3 regions of the Streptomyces sp. NPDC087859 genome follow, and region 3 is predicted to be linked to each of the others. Evidence: riboswitches for the same ligand, from Rfam matches in the RefSeq annotation. Region 3 holds a riboswitch; each other region holds the start of a gene.
The links. A riboswitch is a leader RNA that binds a small molecule or an ion and turns the genes downstream of it on or off. The one in region 3 is predicted to bind cobalamin.
Positions count from the first base shown of each region.

Region 1: another riboswitch for cobalamin. It lies ahead of ACIOHP_RS15685 (cobalamin biosynthesis protein); the one in region 3 lies ahead of ACIOHP_RS15010 (ABC transporter substrate-binding protein).
Region 2: another riboswitch for cobalamin. It lies ahead of metE (5-methyltetrahydropteroyltriglutamate--homocysteine S-methyltransferase); the one in region 3 lies ahead of ACIOHP_RS15010 (ABC transporter substrate-binding protein).

Region 1 is NZ_JBIUUU010000006.1:73,850-78,234, reverse strand. Features, by position in the region: gene ACIOHP_RS15690 (cobyric acid synthase) at 1-578, opposite strand, end outside; gene ACIOHP_RS15685 (cobalamin biosynthesis protein) at 575-1,516, opposite strand; cobalamin riboswitch at 1,617-1,749, opposite strand; gene ACIOHP_RS15680 (hypothetical protein) at 1,889-2,110, opposite strand; gene ACIOHP_RS15675 (inorganic phosphate transporter) at 2,145-3,392, opposite strand; gene ACIOHP_RS15670 (lysozyme) at 3,537-4,292, opposite strand.
Region 2 is NZ_JBIUUU010000016.1:98,916-103,300, reverse strand. Features, by position in the region: gene ACIOHP_RS34985 (hydrolase) at 1-501, shown strand, start outside; gene metE (5-methyltetrahydropteroyltriglutamate--homocysteine S-methyltransferase) at 585-2,897, opposite strand; cobalamin riboswitch at 3,053-3,275, opposite strand; gene ACIOHP_RS34975 (carbonic anhydrase) at 3,332-4,057, opposite strand.
Region 3 is NZ_JBIUUU010000005.1:514,470-518,854, reverse strand. Features, by position in the region: gene ACIOHP_RS15020 (ABC transporter ATP-binding protein) at 1-120, opposite strand, end outside; gene ACIOHP_RS15015 (FecCD family ABC transporter permease) at 117-1,130, opposite strand; gene ACIOHP_RS15010 (ABC transporter substrate-binding protein) at 1,127-2,179, opposite strand; cobalamin riboswitch at 2,233-2,410, opposite strand; gene ACIOHP_RS15005 (FAD-binding dehydrogenase) at 2,498-4,321, opposite strand.

The sequences.
Region 1 (4,385 bases), on a different contig from region 3:
GCGACGAGGGCCTGGTCCTCCGGCGAGAGCAGCGCGACGGTCCCGAAGAAGGAGGCGAAGACGCCCCCGCGGTCGATGTCGCCGACGACGAGGACAGGAAGTCGGGCATTCCTGGCGATGCCCATGTTGACGATGTCGGTCCGCCGCAGATTGATCTCGGCAGGACTGCCGGCCCCCTCACAGATCACCGCGTCATACGTGCCCCGCAGTTCGGCGAGACAGTCCAGCACGGTGCCGAGCAACTGCTGCTGGCGTCCCCCGTGGTACCCGCGCGCACTGAGCTCACCGACCGGCTTGCCGAGCAGCACGACCTGACTGCTCTGCTCGCCACCCGGCTTCAGCAGCACGGGATTCATGAGCGCGGTCGGCTCGACCCGGCAGGCCTGGGCCTGCATGGCCTGCGCCCGCCCGATCTCGGCGCCCTCGCGGGTCACGAACGAATTGAGGGACATGTTCTGCGCCTTGAAGGGCGCGACCTTGACCCCCTGCCGTACCAGCCACCGGCAGATCCCGGCGGTGACGACACTCTTGCCCGCGTCGGAGGTGGTGCCGGCGACGAGCAGTCCACCGCCGCTCATGACGCACGCGCCCTGAGAGCGGCCCGCGCGGCGGCACTGACGCCGAGCGCGAGCAGACCGACGCGACGGGACAGCCGTACGGCCCGCTCGATGTCCTGGACCTCCACGGAACGCCCCTCCTGATTCAGCACGGGCCGGTGCTCGACGCGCCCCGCGTACGACAAGGTCCCGCCGAGCCGCACGCCCAGGGCCCCGGCGAACGAGGCCTCCACGGGCCCGGCGTTGGGGCTCGGATGCCGGCCGGCGTCGTTGCGCCAGGCCCGCAGCGCCCCCCGCGGATCGCTCCCGGCGACAGCGGCCAGTACGGCGGTCAGCCGGGCCCCCGGCCACCCGGCGACGTCGTCGAGCCGCGCGGAAGCCCATCCGTACCGCCGGTGACGCGGCGACTTGTGCCCGACCATGGCGTCAAGGGTGTTGACGGCGCGGAACCCGAGCAGCCCGGGCACCCCGCCGACGGCTCCCCACACCAGGGCACCCACGACGGCGTCGGAGGTGTTCTCGGCGACGGACTCGACCACGGCCCGGGCGATCCCGTCGGCATCGAGGGCCTGCGGATCCCGCCCGCACAGATGAGGCAGCCGCTCCCGCGCCGCCTCGACGTCCCCGACTTCCAGGGCCCGCCCGATGGTTCGTGCCTCGCGTACGAGCGACGTACCGCCCACGACGGCCCAGGTGGCGGCACCGGTCAGCGCGACGGAGGCGGCGGGGGAGGGGCGTACGGCCTTCTGTGCCATGGCTCCGAGCACGACGGCGCCCCCGGCGCACACCGCGGTGTGCAAGGCCCCCCACCCCCGGTGGTCCCGCCACAACACCCGCTCCACGGCACCCGCGGCCCGCCCGAACACGGCGACCGGATGCCCCCGGCGTGGATCACCGAGCAGCAGGTCACCGAGAAGTCCGGCGGCGGCGCCGTACGCGAAGACGCGATCGGCACGCATCGGCTCAGCCGGCCGTGGCGTCGGAAAGTGACCTGGTGCGGTATCTCAAACGGCAGGCGAGCATGGCGATATGTCCTCACTCAGGGTGTCCACGCCCTGGTTCGACGAGACCGACGACGAGAGTTCCTGGCTCCCGGGGCTACCTACCCCGGTCACAGTGGCGGGACCGCGCCGGACTTCCACCGGCTTCCTCTTCTGCCGTCGTACATGGCCCCGGCAGTCCACCACGGGCCCGGAAGGGCCGTCAACTTGCCGTTGACCTGGGACGGGAGAGTGTGCTGAGGCCCACACACGGGGGGTTGCGGGCCCGACAAAAACGTGGGGTGCGGGACGGTGACCGTCCCGCACCCCACGGGGTGTTCGCTCGTCGCGTCAGGCGACGATCAGATAGATCCCGTACGTCACCGCCGCCGCGCACGCCGCGAAGCAGGCGTACGCGCCGGTGACCGCGAGACCCGCGGATCCGCCCTGTGCGGTGGCCCGCTCCTGGCGGGACAGGCCCATGATGCCGAGGGTGAACAGGGCCACGAGGGCCACGGTGACCACGAGGCTGACGCCGAAGACGGAGCCCAGCGCTTCCCAGTCGATCTTCATGTCGGTGATTCCTTCGTTCCTGGGTGCGGCGGGCTCAGACGGCGGCCGGCGGAGCGGCGGGCTCCGGGGCGGCGGTCGCGGCCGGGGCCGGGATCGTGGCCGTGAGGTCCTCGGTCACCGTGCCCGCCGGGGGAGGGGTGACCGCGGCGATCGCCGTCGTCACCACGCCGGCCGGCTCCTCGTCGCTGTCGTTGACGTTCGTGTGGTCGATGACCTCACGGCGCGAGAGCTTCCAGATCGCCGCGCTGGAGGCGATCAGGAAGACCGCCACGACCGCGGTGCCCCAGTCGCCGAAGCCGGTGACCCACTCCGCCAGCGCGCCGACCAGCGCCGCGGCCGGGAGCGTCAGGCCCCACGCCACGAACATCCGCGTCGCCGTGGACCAGCGGACGACGCCGCCCTTGCGGCCGAGGCCCGCGCCCATCACCGAACCGGAGACCGAGTGCGTGGTGGAGAGGGAGAAGCCGAGGTGCGAGGAGGCCAGGATGACCGTGGCCGCGCTGGTCTGGGCCGCGAAGCCCTGCTGCGGCTGGAGGTCGGTCAGGCCCTTGCCCATCGTGCGGATGATGCGCCAGCCGCCGAGGTAGGTGCCGAGCGCGATGGCGAGACCCGCGGAGAGGATGACCCAGGTGGGCGGGTCGGAGTCGGGAGCGACGGCGCCGCCGGCGACCAGGGCCAGGGTGATGATGCCCATCGTCTTCTGCGCGTCGTTCGTGCCGTGGGCCAGCGAGACCAGGCCCGCCGAGGCGATCTGGCCGGCGCGGAAGCCCTTCGCGGCGGCCTTGCCGTCGGCCTTCTTGCCGATGGAGTAGGAGAGGCGGGTCGCGAGCATCGCGGCGAGGCCCGCGACGATGGGCGCCGCGATTGCCGGGATCAGGACCTTGGTGACCAGGACGTCACCGTGGACCGCGCCCATGCCCGCGGAGGCGATGGTGGCGCCGATCAGACCGCCCATGAGGGCGTGCGAGGAGCTGGAGGGGAGTCCGACCAGCCAGGTCAGCAGGTTCCAGAGGATCGCGCCGACCAAGGCGGCGAAGATGACCTCGGGACGTATGCCGCTCTCGTCGACGAGACCCTTGGAGATCGTGTTGGCGACCTCCACGGAAAGGAAGGCGCCCACAAGGTTCAGCACGGCGGACATGGCCACCGCGACCTTGGGCTTGAGCGCACCGGTCGAGATGGTGGTGGCCATCGCGTTGGCGGTGTCGTGAAAACCGTTCGTGAAATCGAACGCAAGTGCGGTTACTACCACAATCGCGAGGATCAGCGAGAAGTTTTCCATTTACCCAGGCAATCGTTCGAGCGTCATTGGCTGGTCGAACGTAAGTAACCAGGGTGAACGGAAGATGAACTGAGGCGGGCCGCACGGTGTCTGGAACCGAGGGATTCCCCTCCGATCCTCCAGCGCGGCCCGACCACCGCACGATTACGAGCCCCGGGCGAACTCCTTCAGCTGTGCCAGGGACCCGTTGAAGAGATTCTGATCACCCGGCAGGCTGCCGCCGTTGTCGTACTGCCAGATGGTCCAGTACCCCCATCCGGTCGGCAGCGCCCCGGCGTCCGCCGCGTTGTAGCGGGCCACCCACAGCGCGTGGTTCGAGGCGAAGGCGCCGCTGCCGCCGGTGCACGTGTTCCACCAGTGGGCGGTCGTGTAGATCACCGGGCGGCGCCCGGTCAGCCGCTTCACCTCGTTGCTGAAGGACTTGATCCAGCTGACCATCCTGGCCTTCTTCAGGCCGTAGCACTTGTGCTTGCCGTCGTACGGGTTGTACTCGATGTCGAGCGCCGGCGGCAGCGTCCAGCCGTCCGCGCTCCAGCCGCCGCCGTTGCGCACGAAGTGCGCCGCCTGTGCCTTGCCCGACGACTTGTCCGGCAGGGCGAAGTGGTAGGCCCCGCGGATCAGGCCCGCGTCGCGCGCGCCGTTGTACTGCTGGTCGAAGTACGGGTTGCGGTAGGTGTGGGACTCGGTCGCCTTGACGTAGACGAACCTCGCCCCCTTGGACCTCGCCTTCTGCCAGTCGACGTTCTTCTGGTGCGAGGAGACGTCGTGCCCCTTGGGTTTACCGGCCGCCGACGCCGGAAACTCGGCCAGCGCGGTCCCCGCAAGGGTGAGCGCGGCAACGGACGCGGCAAGGACGCGGCCGCGGCCGCGGTGACGGGAAGGTGTGCGATCACGGGCCATATTTCCCCCCGGAATGGCGACGTGCACGACAAAACAGGCAGAGATTACTGGAAGATCCGCGCATGCCCGGCGCTCTACGGCCAAGCCCTCACA
Region 2 (4,385 bases), on a different contig from region 3:
AACGGCGGCGGCCTGTTCATGATCTCCGACCACACCGGCGCCGACCGCAACAACGACGGCGAGGACGCGGTCGAGATCCTCAACGACCTGATGACGAACAACAGCGTCGACTCCACCGACCCGTTCGGCCTGTCCATCGACTCGCTCAGCATCAGCTCCGGCTACCCCGCGGCGATCAGCGACAGCGCCGACCCGGTGCTGCACGGCTCCTTCGGCACCGTCACCAAGAGCCTGATCGCCAGCGGTACGACGGCCACCCTCAAGCCCGCCGACAACTCGGCCGTCAAGGGGCTTCTCTACCGCAGCGGTCATTCCGGCACCACCGGAGCCTTCTTCGCGACCAGCACCTTCGGCAGCGGAAAGATCGCCTTCTGGGGCGACAGCTCCCCGATCGACGACGGCACCGGCCAGTCCGGCAACACGCTCTACGACGGCTGGAACGACACCGGCGCCACCAACGCGGCGCTCGCGCTGAACGCCACCGAGTGGCTGTCCTCGTGACACCGGCCCGCTGAGCCCGCACAAGGGGGATGGCGGGTGCGGTCCCGGAAGCCTTCCCGGGGCCGCACCCGCCATCGACCCACTCAGGACACGTCGCCCCGGACCTCACGTGCCGCCGCCACCAGGTTCTCTAGCGACGCACGCACCTCGGGCCAGTCACGGGTCTTCAGACCGCAGTCGGGGTTCGCCCACAGCCGTTCGGCCGGCAGGGCCTCAAGTCCCTTGCGGAGCAGGGCCGCGGCCTCCGCCGCACTCGGCACCCGCGGCGAATGGATGTCGTACACCCCCGGCCCCGCCTCGCGCGGATAGCCGTGCGCGGCCAGCTCACCGGCCACCTGCATGTGCGAGCGGGCCGCCTCCAGACTGATGACATCGGCGTCGAGGTCGTCGATCGCCCCGACGATGTCACCGAACTCCGCGTAGCACATATGGGTGTGGATCTGCGTCTCGGACCGTACGCCCGCCGTGGTGAGCCGGAACGCCTCGGTGGCCCACGTCAGGTAGGCCGGCCGGTCGGCGGCCCGCAGCGGCAGGGTCTCGCGCAACGCCGGCTCGTCGACCTGGATGACCGAAGTGCCGGACGACTCCAGGTCGTTCACCTCGTCGCGCAGGGCGAGGGCGACCTGGCGGGCGGTCTCCCCGAGGGGCTGGTCGTCGCGGACGAACGACCAGGCGAGCATGGTGACCGGACCGGTGAGCATGCCCTTGACCGGGCGGTCGGTGAGGGACTGGGCGTACGCCGTCCAGCGGACCGTCATCGGTTCGGGGCGCGAGATGTCGCCGGCGAGGATCGGCGGCCGGACGTATCGGGTGCCGTAGGACTGGACCCAGCCGTGCCGGGTGGCGAGGTAGCCGGTGAGCTGTTCGGCGAAGTACTGGACCATGTCGTTGCGTTCGGGCTCGCCGTGCACGAGGACGTCGATGCCGGTCTTCTCCTGGAAGGAGATCACCTCGCGGATCTCTGCCTCGATGCGCTTGTCGTATGCCGCCGTGTCGATGCGTCCGGCCTTCAAGTCCGCCCGTGCCGTGCGTAGTTCGCCGGTCTGGGGGAAGGAGCCGATGGTCGTCGTGGGCAGCGGCGGGAGCTTCAGACGGGCGCGCTGGGCCAGAACACGCTCGGCGTACGGCTGTGAGCGGCGGGTGTCGGCATCGGTGACGGCGGCCGTCCGGGCGCGCACGGCGTCGTCGTGGGTGAGGGGGGAGGCCGCGCGGGAGGCCAGGTCCGCGCGATTCGCGGCGAGTTCGGCGGCGATGGCGTCGGTGCCGCGGGCCAGTCCGCGTGCCAGGGTGACGATCTCGGACGTCTTCTGCCGGGCGAAGGCAAGCCAGCGGGCGATCTGAGGGGCGATATCGCGTTCGGCCGTGACGTCGAGCGGGACGTGGAGCAGGGAGCAGGAAGCGGCCACGTCGACCCGGTCGGCGAGGCCCAGCAGGGTGCCCAGCGTGGACAGTGACTTCTCCAGATCGTTGATCCAGATGTTGCGCCCGTCGACCACCCCGGCCACCAGCCGCTTGCCCGGCAGCCCGCCCACGGCGGCGAGGTCGTCGAGGTTCGCGGCGGCCGGGCCGGTGAAGTCCAGGGCGAGGCCGTCGACGGGTGCCTTGGCCAGAACGGGCAGGGCCTGTCCGAGGCGGTCGAAGTACGAGGCCACGAGCAGCTTCGGCCGGTCGGCCGGAGCGCCGAGTTCACGGTAGGCGCGGGCGGCGGCGTTCAGTTCCGCCGGGGTCCGGTCCTGGACGAGCGCGGGCTCGTCCAGCTGCACCCACTCGGCGCCGGCGGCCCGCAGATCCGACAGGACGTCGGCGTACACGGGCAGCAGCCGGTCCAGCAGGGTCAGCGGGTCGAAGTCGGCGGCGACCCCGGGGGCGGGCTTGGCCAGCAGCAGATAGGTGACCGGGCCGACCAGGACCGGCCGGGCCGCCAGGCCGAGTGCGCGGGCTTCCCGTACCTCGGCCACCTGCTTCGAGGGATCCGCGGCGAAGACGGTGTCCGGCCCCAACTCGGGAACGAGGTAGTGGTAGTTGGTGTCGAACCACTTCGTCATCTCCAGTGGCGCGGTGTCCCGGCCGCCGCGCGCCATGGCGAAGTAGCCGTCCAGTGGGTCCGCCGCGACGGCGTCGCGGTGGCGGGCGGGGATCGCGCCGACCATGACGGTGGTGTCCAGGACGTGGTCGTAGTACGAGAAGGCGCCCGTCGGCACCTCGTGGAGGCCGGCGTCGGCCAGCTCTCGCCAGTTCGAACGGCGCAGGTCGGTGGCGGTCCGGTGGAGCGCGTCGGCGGTGACGCGGCCCTTCCAGTAGCCCTCGACCGCCTTCTTCAGTTCCCGGTTCGGGCCCTGGCGCGGGTAGCCGTACACGGTGGCGTGCGCTGCCGCGGCTGCGGACTCGGTGGTCACGGAACTCTCCTTCGCGAGCTGTTCTCGTAGCACGACCCCGGCGACGGGGGAGAACGCGAAGGGAACGGCACTCCGGGCGGCCGCACGAGAACCCGTGCCCGCTCTGAGTGTTCGCCGACCCGCCCTCGAGGTCACCGGGATCTCCGTGTACGAATCGGTCGTACACGGGCAGTGGCAGGTCTTCGGACTCGCGGGCACACCTCGTGACATACGAGGCACCTAATGGCCGTCGCTTCCCAGACCCGCTTGCCGGGTCCAGTGCGTGTGACGGCGGTCGTTCCCGCTCACCGCTGCGGGGCAGTCCCGGATTCCCACCGGGTTCCCTCTTACGACGCGCCTGCCTGGCGGACAGGGCGAACCAGCTGCGTGCTCAGCCTATACACGAAGACGGGGTCGCCGCCGGTGACTTGACCGGTGGCGACCCCGTCCCCGGTTCAGGAGATGCGGTGCACGAGCTGGGTGGTCAGCTCGTAACGGGCCCCTACGACGGCCAGTTCACCGGCGGCCACCTTCGCGGCGAGGTCGGGCTCCGCGGCGATGCGGGAGCGGATGGCCCGGACGTTGGCGTCGATGGTCGCGTCGACGCGGGCGGCGCCGTCCTTGGTGCGGTCTATGTTCGGTCGTATCTGGTCGGCCAGGTACTGGATGTGGGCGGGCAGTTGCGCGCCGGTGACGTCGCTCTCGACGGCGGCCTTCACGGCGCCGCAGGACTGATGACCCAGGACCAGCACCAGCGGGATGTCGAGTTCGAGCACTCCGTACGCGACACTGCCGAGCACGGCCTCGTCCAGCACCTCACCGCCGCTGCGCACCGTCATCAGATCGCCGAGGCCCTGGTCGAAGACGAGCTCCGGGGGCACCCGGGAGTCGATGCACCCGAGGACGAGGGCGAAGGGGTGCTGTCCCGTGGCCAGGGCCTGCCGGACGGCGGGTGATTCGTCGGGGTGCCGCTCGCGGTAGGTGCGCCAGCGCAGATTGCCCGCCGCCAGTTCCCGCAGCGCCTCGTCGGGAGTGCCGGGTCGAGGACGCGTGCCGGCGGGGGTAGCCGAGGCGGGGGTAGCGCCGAGCGTGAGGCCGGCGCCGAGAGCCGCGGCACCGGTGAGCCCGGCGCGCAGCAGTGCGCGGCGCCCGGCTCTGTGGGGAGTGTCTTGAGAGTTCACGGCGACGAACGTATGTCCGAGTCCGGCGCCGGTCCGTCGCGTTGCCAAACCATGGTGAAGCGCGGGGAAAGCGTGACGTGATCTTGGGCGGATCTTGGTCTTACCCGGTGCCGTCCTTGGTGCGGCGGCTGCGGCAACTGCCTTGCTGTGTACTGCATTTGAGACAATCTGGCTCGAGAGAAGGTGCAGACCTGATCCCTGGAGAGCCCTTTCCGCAGGCTGTGCGGGAGTCGTCGCGGAGGCCGGAGCGTGTGAATGAGTCAGGGCGGGAACCGGCCTTGTTCGGCCCGTTGATAGTTCAACGTGGCCGCTGCGAGAATCCCCGTCC
Region 3 (4,385 bases):
GGAGCCGTTGGGTCCGAGGAGGCCGACGGTCTCACCGAGGTGCAGGGTGAGGGTGACGCCGTCGACGACGACCTGGTCACCGAGGCGCCGTACGACGCGGTCCGCGTGCAGGCTGGTCATGTCCTGCTCCGTCTGCGGTAGAGCACGGCCACGAACGCTGGCACGCCGATCAGGGACGTCACCACGCCCACCGGGACCTCCTGGGGGGCGAGGACGGTACGGGCCAAGGTGTCCACCCACACCAGGAAGACGGCCCCGGTCAGCGCGGTGACGGGCAGGAGGCGGGCGTGGCCGGCGCCGGTGAGGGCGCGGGTGGCGTGTGGGAGGACCAGGCCGACGAAGCCGATCGCGCCGGCGCAGCTGACCAGCGCGGCGGTGAGCAGGGCGGTGGCGCAGAGCAGGATCAGGCGAGTGCGGGCGACCCGGACCCCGAGTCCCGCGGCGGCATCGTCCCCGAAGGCGAACGCATCGAGCGTTGGGGCGTAGCCGAGGCAGACGACGAGGACCGCAGCCAGGACGGCGGTGCAGAGGAGTACCTGTCCCCAGTCGGCGCCGCTGAGCGAGCCCAGCAGCCAGAAGAGTACGCCCCGGGTGGTCTCCGGGTCGGCCGAGGTCAGGACGATGAACGAGGTCAGCGCGGAGAACAGCTGCATGGCGGCGACCCCGGACAGGACGACCCGGTCGGTGCTGGCGCCGAGGGTGTGGCTGAGCATCAGTACCAGACCGAAGGAGAGCAGCGCACCGAGGAAGGCTCCTGCCGACAGGGACAGCGCTCCCCCACCGACACCGAGCACCACCACGGCGACAGCGCCGGTGGAGGCGCCGGAGGAGACCCCGAGCACGAAGGGGTCGGCGAGCGGGTTGCGCAGCAGCGACTGCATGACCGCGCCGCACACGGCGAGTCCGGCCCCGCACACGGCGGCCAGCAGGGTCCGCGGCATCCGCAGGTTCCACACGATGCCGTCCCGCAGCGGCGCCAACTCGCCCTCGCCGAGTCCGAGATGGGCCGCGACGGACGCCCAGACGTCCCCCGTGGAGATGTCGGCGGGGCCGATCGTCACGGCCACAGCGAGCGAGGCGAGCAGCGCGGTCAGTCCGCCGCCGGTCAACAGCGCTGTGCGCAAAGTCACTTGGCGAGCCCGAAGTCACGCAGCCCGGCCGCGACCTTCTCGATCCCCTCGATCGTACGGATGGACGGGTTCATCGCCTGCCCGCTCAGCAGCACGTACCGCTTCTTCTTCACGGCGGTGAGGTTGCGGGTGGCCGGGTTCGTCTCCAGGAAGCGGATCTTCGCCTTGGCGGTTTCGGCGGTCTGCTGCTTGCGGGTCAGGTCGCCGATGACGATGACGTCCGGGTCGCGGTCGGCGACAGTCTCCCAGTTGACCTGGGGCCATTCGTCGTGGGTGTCGGCGAAGGCGTTCTTCGCGCCGACCGCGCGGGTGATGGCACCGGGCGCACCGCAGCAGCCGGCGAGGTAGGGCGACTGGGAGTTGGCGAACCAGTACATGAGGGAAACGTCTGAGGCATGCAGTCCGGCAGCGGCTGTGCTCACCCTCTTCTTCAGCGCGGCGACGAGCTCTTCGCCGCGCTTTTCGACGCCGAACGCCCGTGCCAGGTCGCCTATCTCGCCGTACACGACGTCGAGCGTGAGGGGTGTGGAGCGCGATCCGTCGCCGCCGCTGTCGTTGTCCTTGCCCGCCGCGCAGTCGGACGGCGAGACGTAGGTCGGCACGCCCAGCTTCTCGAACTGCTCGCGGGTGGCGACGCCGCCCTTGCCGAGGGTGGAGACGAAGGAGGCGGTGACGAAGTCGGGTTCGGCGTCCAGGACCTTCTCGAAGGAGGGGTTGTTGTCGGCGAGGCGCGGCACGGTGGCGTTGGCCTTCTCTAGGCCCTTCATCACCGGGTCGGTCCAGGTCGCCGTGCCCGCCATGCGGTCGGCCAGGCCCAAGGAGAGCAGGATCTCCGTGGTGCCCTGGTTGAGTGAGACGGCCCGCTTCGGGGCCGACTTCATGGTGACCTTGTTCCCGCAGTTGTCGATGGTGACCGGGTAGCCGGCGGCCGCGGCCTTCTCGGTCTTCGCGTCGCCGCCGTCGGCAGAACCGCAGGCGGTGAGCAGCAGGGCGGAGGTGAGAAGCAGGGCCGGGACAGGGAGGTGAGCGGGTGTGCGGAGCACGGGCATGCCTCGGGGGTCGGGGCTCGTTCGCGGAGCCTGGCCTACGGGTGTCCCCCGCGCCGGGGCGCGGAGGTGCCAGCAGGTCTTCGGACTCGGGTTCGTCCGGCCGGGGCGCCTTCCCGGTCTCCCAGTGGCGTGCGTGCCCCGCCCGTCCCCCTCACCGCTGCGCGTCAGTTCCGGATTCGCACCGGATTCCCTGGCCTCGGGTGTGGCTCGACTGGCCCGTCGAGGCTATCAAGTCCGTCGTGCGGTCAGATCGTGCGCTTGGTCACGGGGTAGGACACGAAGGTGCTCGTGTTCTGGTCGATCCGCAGCGCACTGGCATCAGGTCGCCGTTGCCGCGGCCGCCGCTCGGCCCGACTGGCGGCCGGAGAAGAGACAGCCGCCAAGGAAGGTGCCCTCCAGGGAGCGGTATCCGTGGACGCCGCCTCCGCCGAAGCCCGCGACCTCGCCGGCCGCGTACAGACCGGGGACCGCCTTGCCTGCGTCGTTGAGGACGCGGCCCGAGAGGTCGGTCTGGAGGCCGCCGAGGGTCTTGCGGGTGAGGATGTTGAGGCGTACGGCGATGAGCGGCCCGGCGCTCGAGTCCATGATTCTGTGGGCCGAGGCCGTGCGGCTGAGCGTGTCGCCAGGGTAGGCCAGGGCGTTGCGGATGCCCATGACCTGGACGTCCTTGGTGTAGGGGTTGTCGATTTCCCGGTCGCGGGCCTCGATCTGGCGCTGAAGGCCATCCAGCTTGATCAGGTTCTCGCCGGTGAGCTTGTTCATACCCCTGACGAGTTCCGACAGGGTCGTGGCGACGACGAAGTCCACGCCGTTCTTCTTGAACTTCTCGATCGGCTCCGGCGTCTGCCAGATGCGGGAGAGCAGCTTCCAGATGTTCTTCTCCGTCAGGTCCGGGTTCTGCTCGGAGCCGGAGAGCGCGAACTCCTTGGCGATGATCTTCTGGGTGGTGACGAACCAGGAGTAGTCGTAGCCGGTGTCGGTGATCGACTTGAGGGTGTGCAGGGTGTCGTACCCGGGAATGTCGGGTGAGTTGAACCGCTTGCCGGTGGCGTCGAACCACATGGACGACGGGCCGGGCAGGATACGGATACCGTGCCCCGGCCAGATCGGGTCGTAGTTGCGCAGGCCCTCGGTGTAGTGCCACATCCGGTCGGGGTTGACGATCCGGCCGCCCGCCTTCTCCGTGATCGCAAGCATGCGGCCGTCCACGTGCGCGGGCACGCCGGTGATCATGGTCTTGGGCGCGGTGCCGAGACGGGCGGGCCAGTTCGCCCGGACGAGGTCGTGGTTGGCGCCGATGCCGCCGGAAGTGACGATCACCACCGGGGCGCGCAGCTCGAACTCACCCACGACCGTGCGGGAACTGGGCTTGCCGCGCTGGGCGTTGCTCGGTTCGAGGATGGCGCCGCGTACGCCCGTGACGGCGCCGTTCGTCGTCACCACGCCGTCGACCCGGTGCCGGAACTTGAAGGTCACCTTCCCGTTCTCGACGGCAGCCCGCACCTTCTTCTCGAACGGCTCGACGACCGCCGGGCCTGTGCCCCAGGTGACATGGAAGCGGGGTACCGAGTTGCCGTGGCCGTCCGCGAGGCCACCGCCACGCTCGGCCCAGCCGACGATCGGGAACCACTGCATGCCCATGCCCGCGAGCCAGGACCGCTTCTCCCCCGCGACGAAGTCCACATACGCCTCGGCCCACTTGTACGCCCAGTGGTCCTGGCCGGACAGGTCGTCGATGCCACGGTCGAAGCCGGCCGAGCCCAGCCAGTCCTGCCACGCGAGATCCTGCGAGTCCTTGATACCCATCAGGCGCTGCTCGTCGGAATCGACGAGGAACAGGCCGCCGAAGGACCAGAACGCCTGACCACCCAGGCTCGCCTCCGGCTCCTGGTCGAGCAACAAGACCTTGCGTCCCGCCGCTGCGAGCTCGGCCGTGGCGACCAGCCCCGCGAGCCCGCCGCCGACCACGATCACGTCCGCGTCCTGCGACTCGGCGGCGAAGGCGGGGAAGGTCTGGGCTGCCAGCGTGGCTCCGGCGAGCACCCCGCCGGTGACGGTGAGGGCGCGGCGGCGGGTGATGGCGTTGGGGCCTCCAGCGCCGTCCCCCTGAGACACAGCAGAATTGCCGCTGGAGTTCTCCATGGCCGCCTTTCGTCAAGGGGTGACGGCGGTGCGGGCAGTGCGCAGTGGGTTACCTGGCGGCATG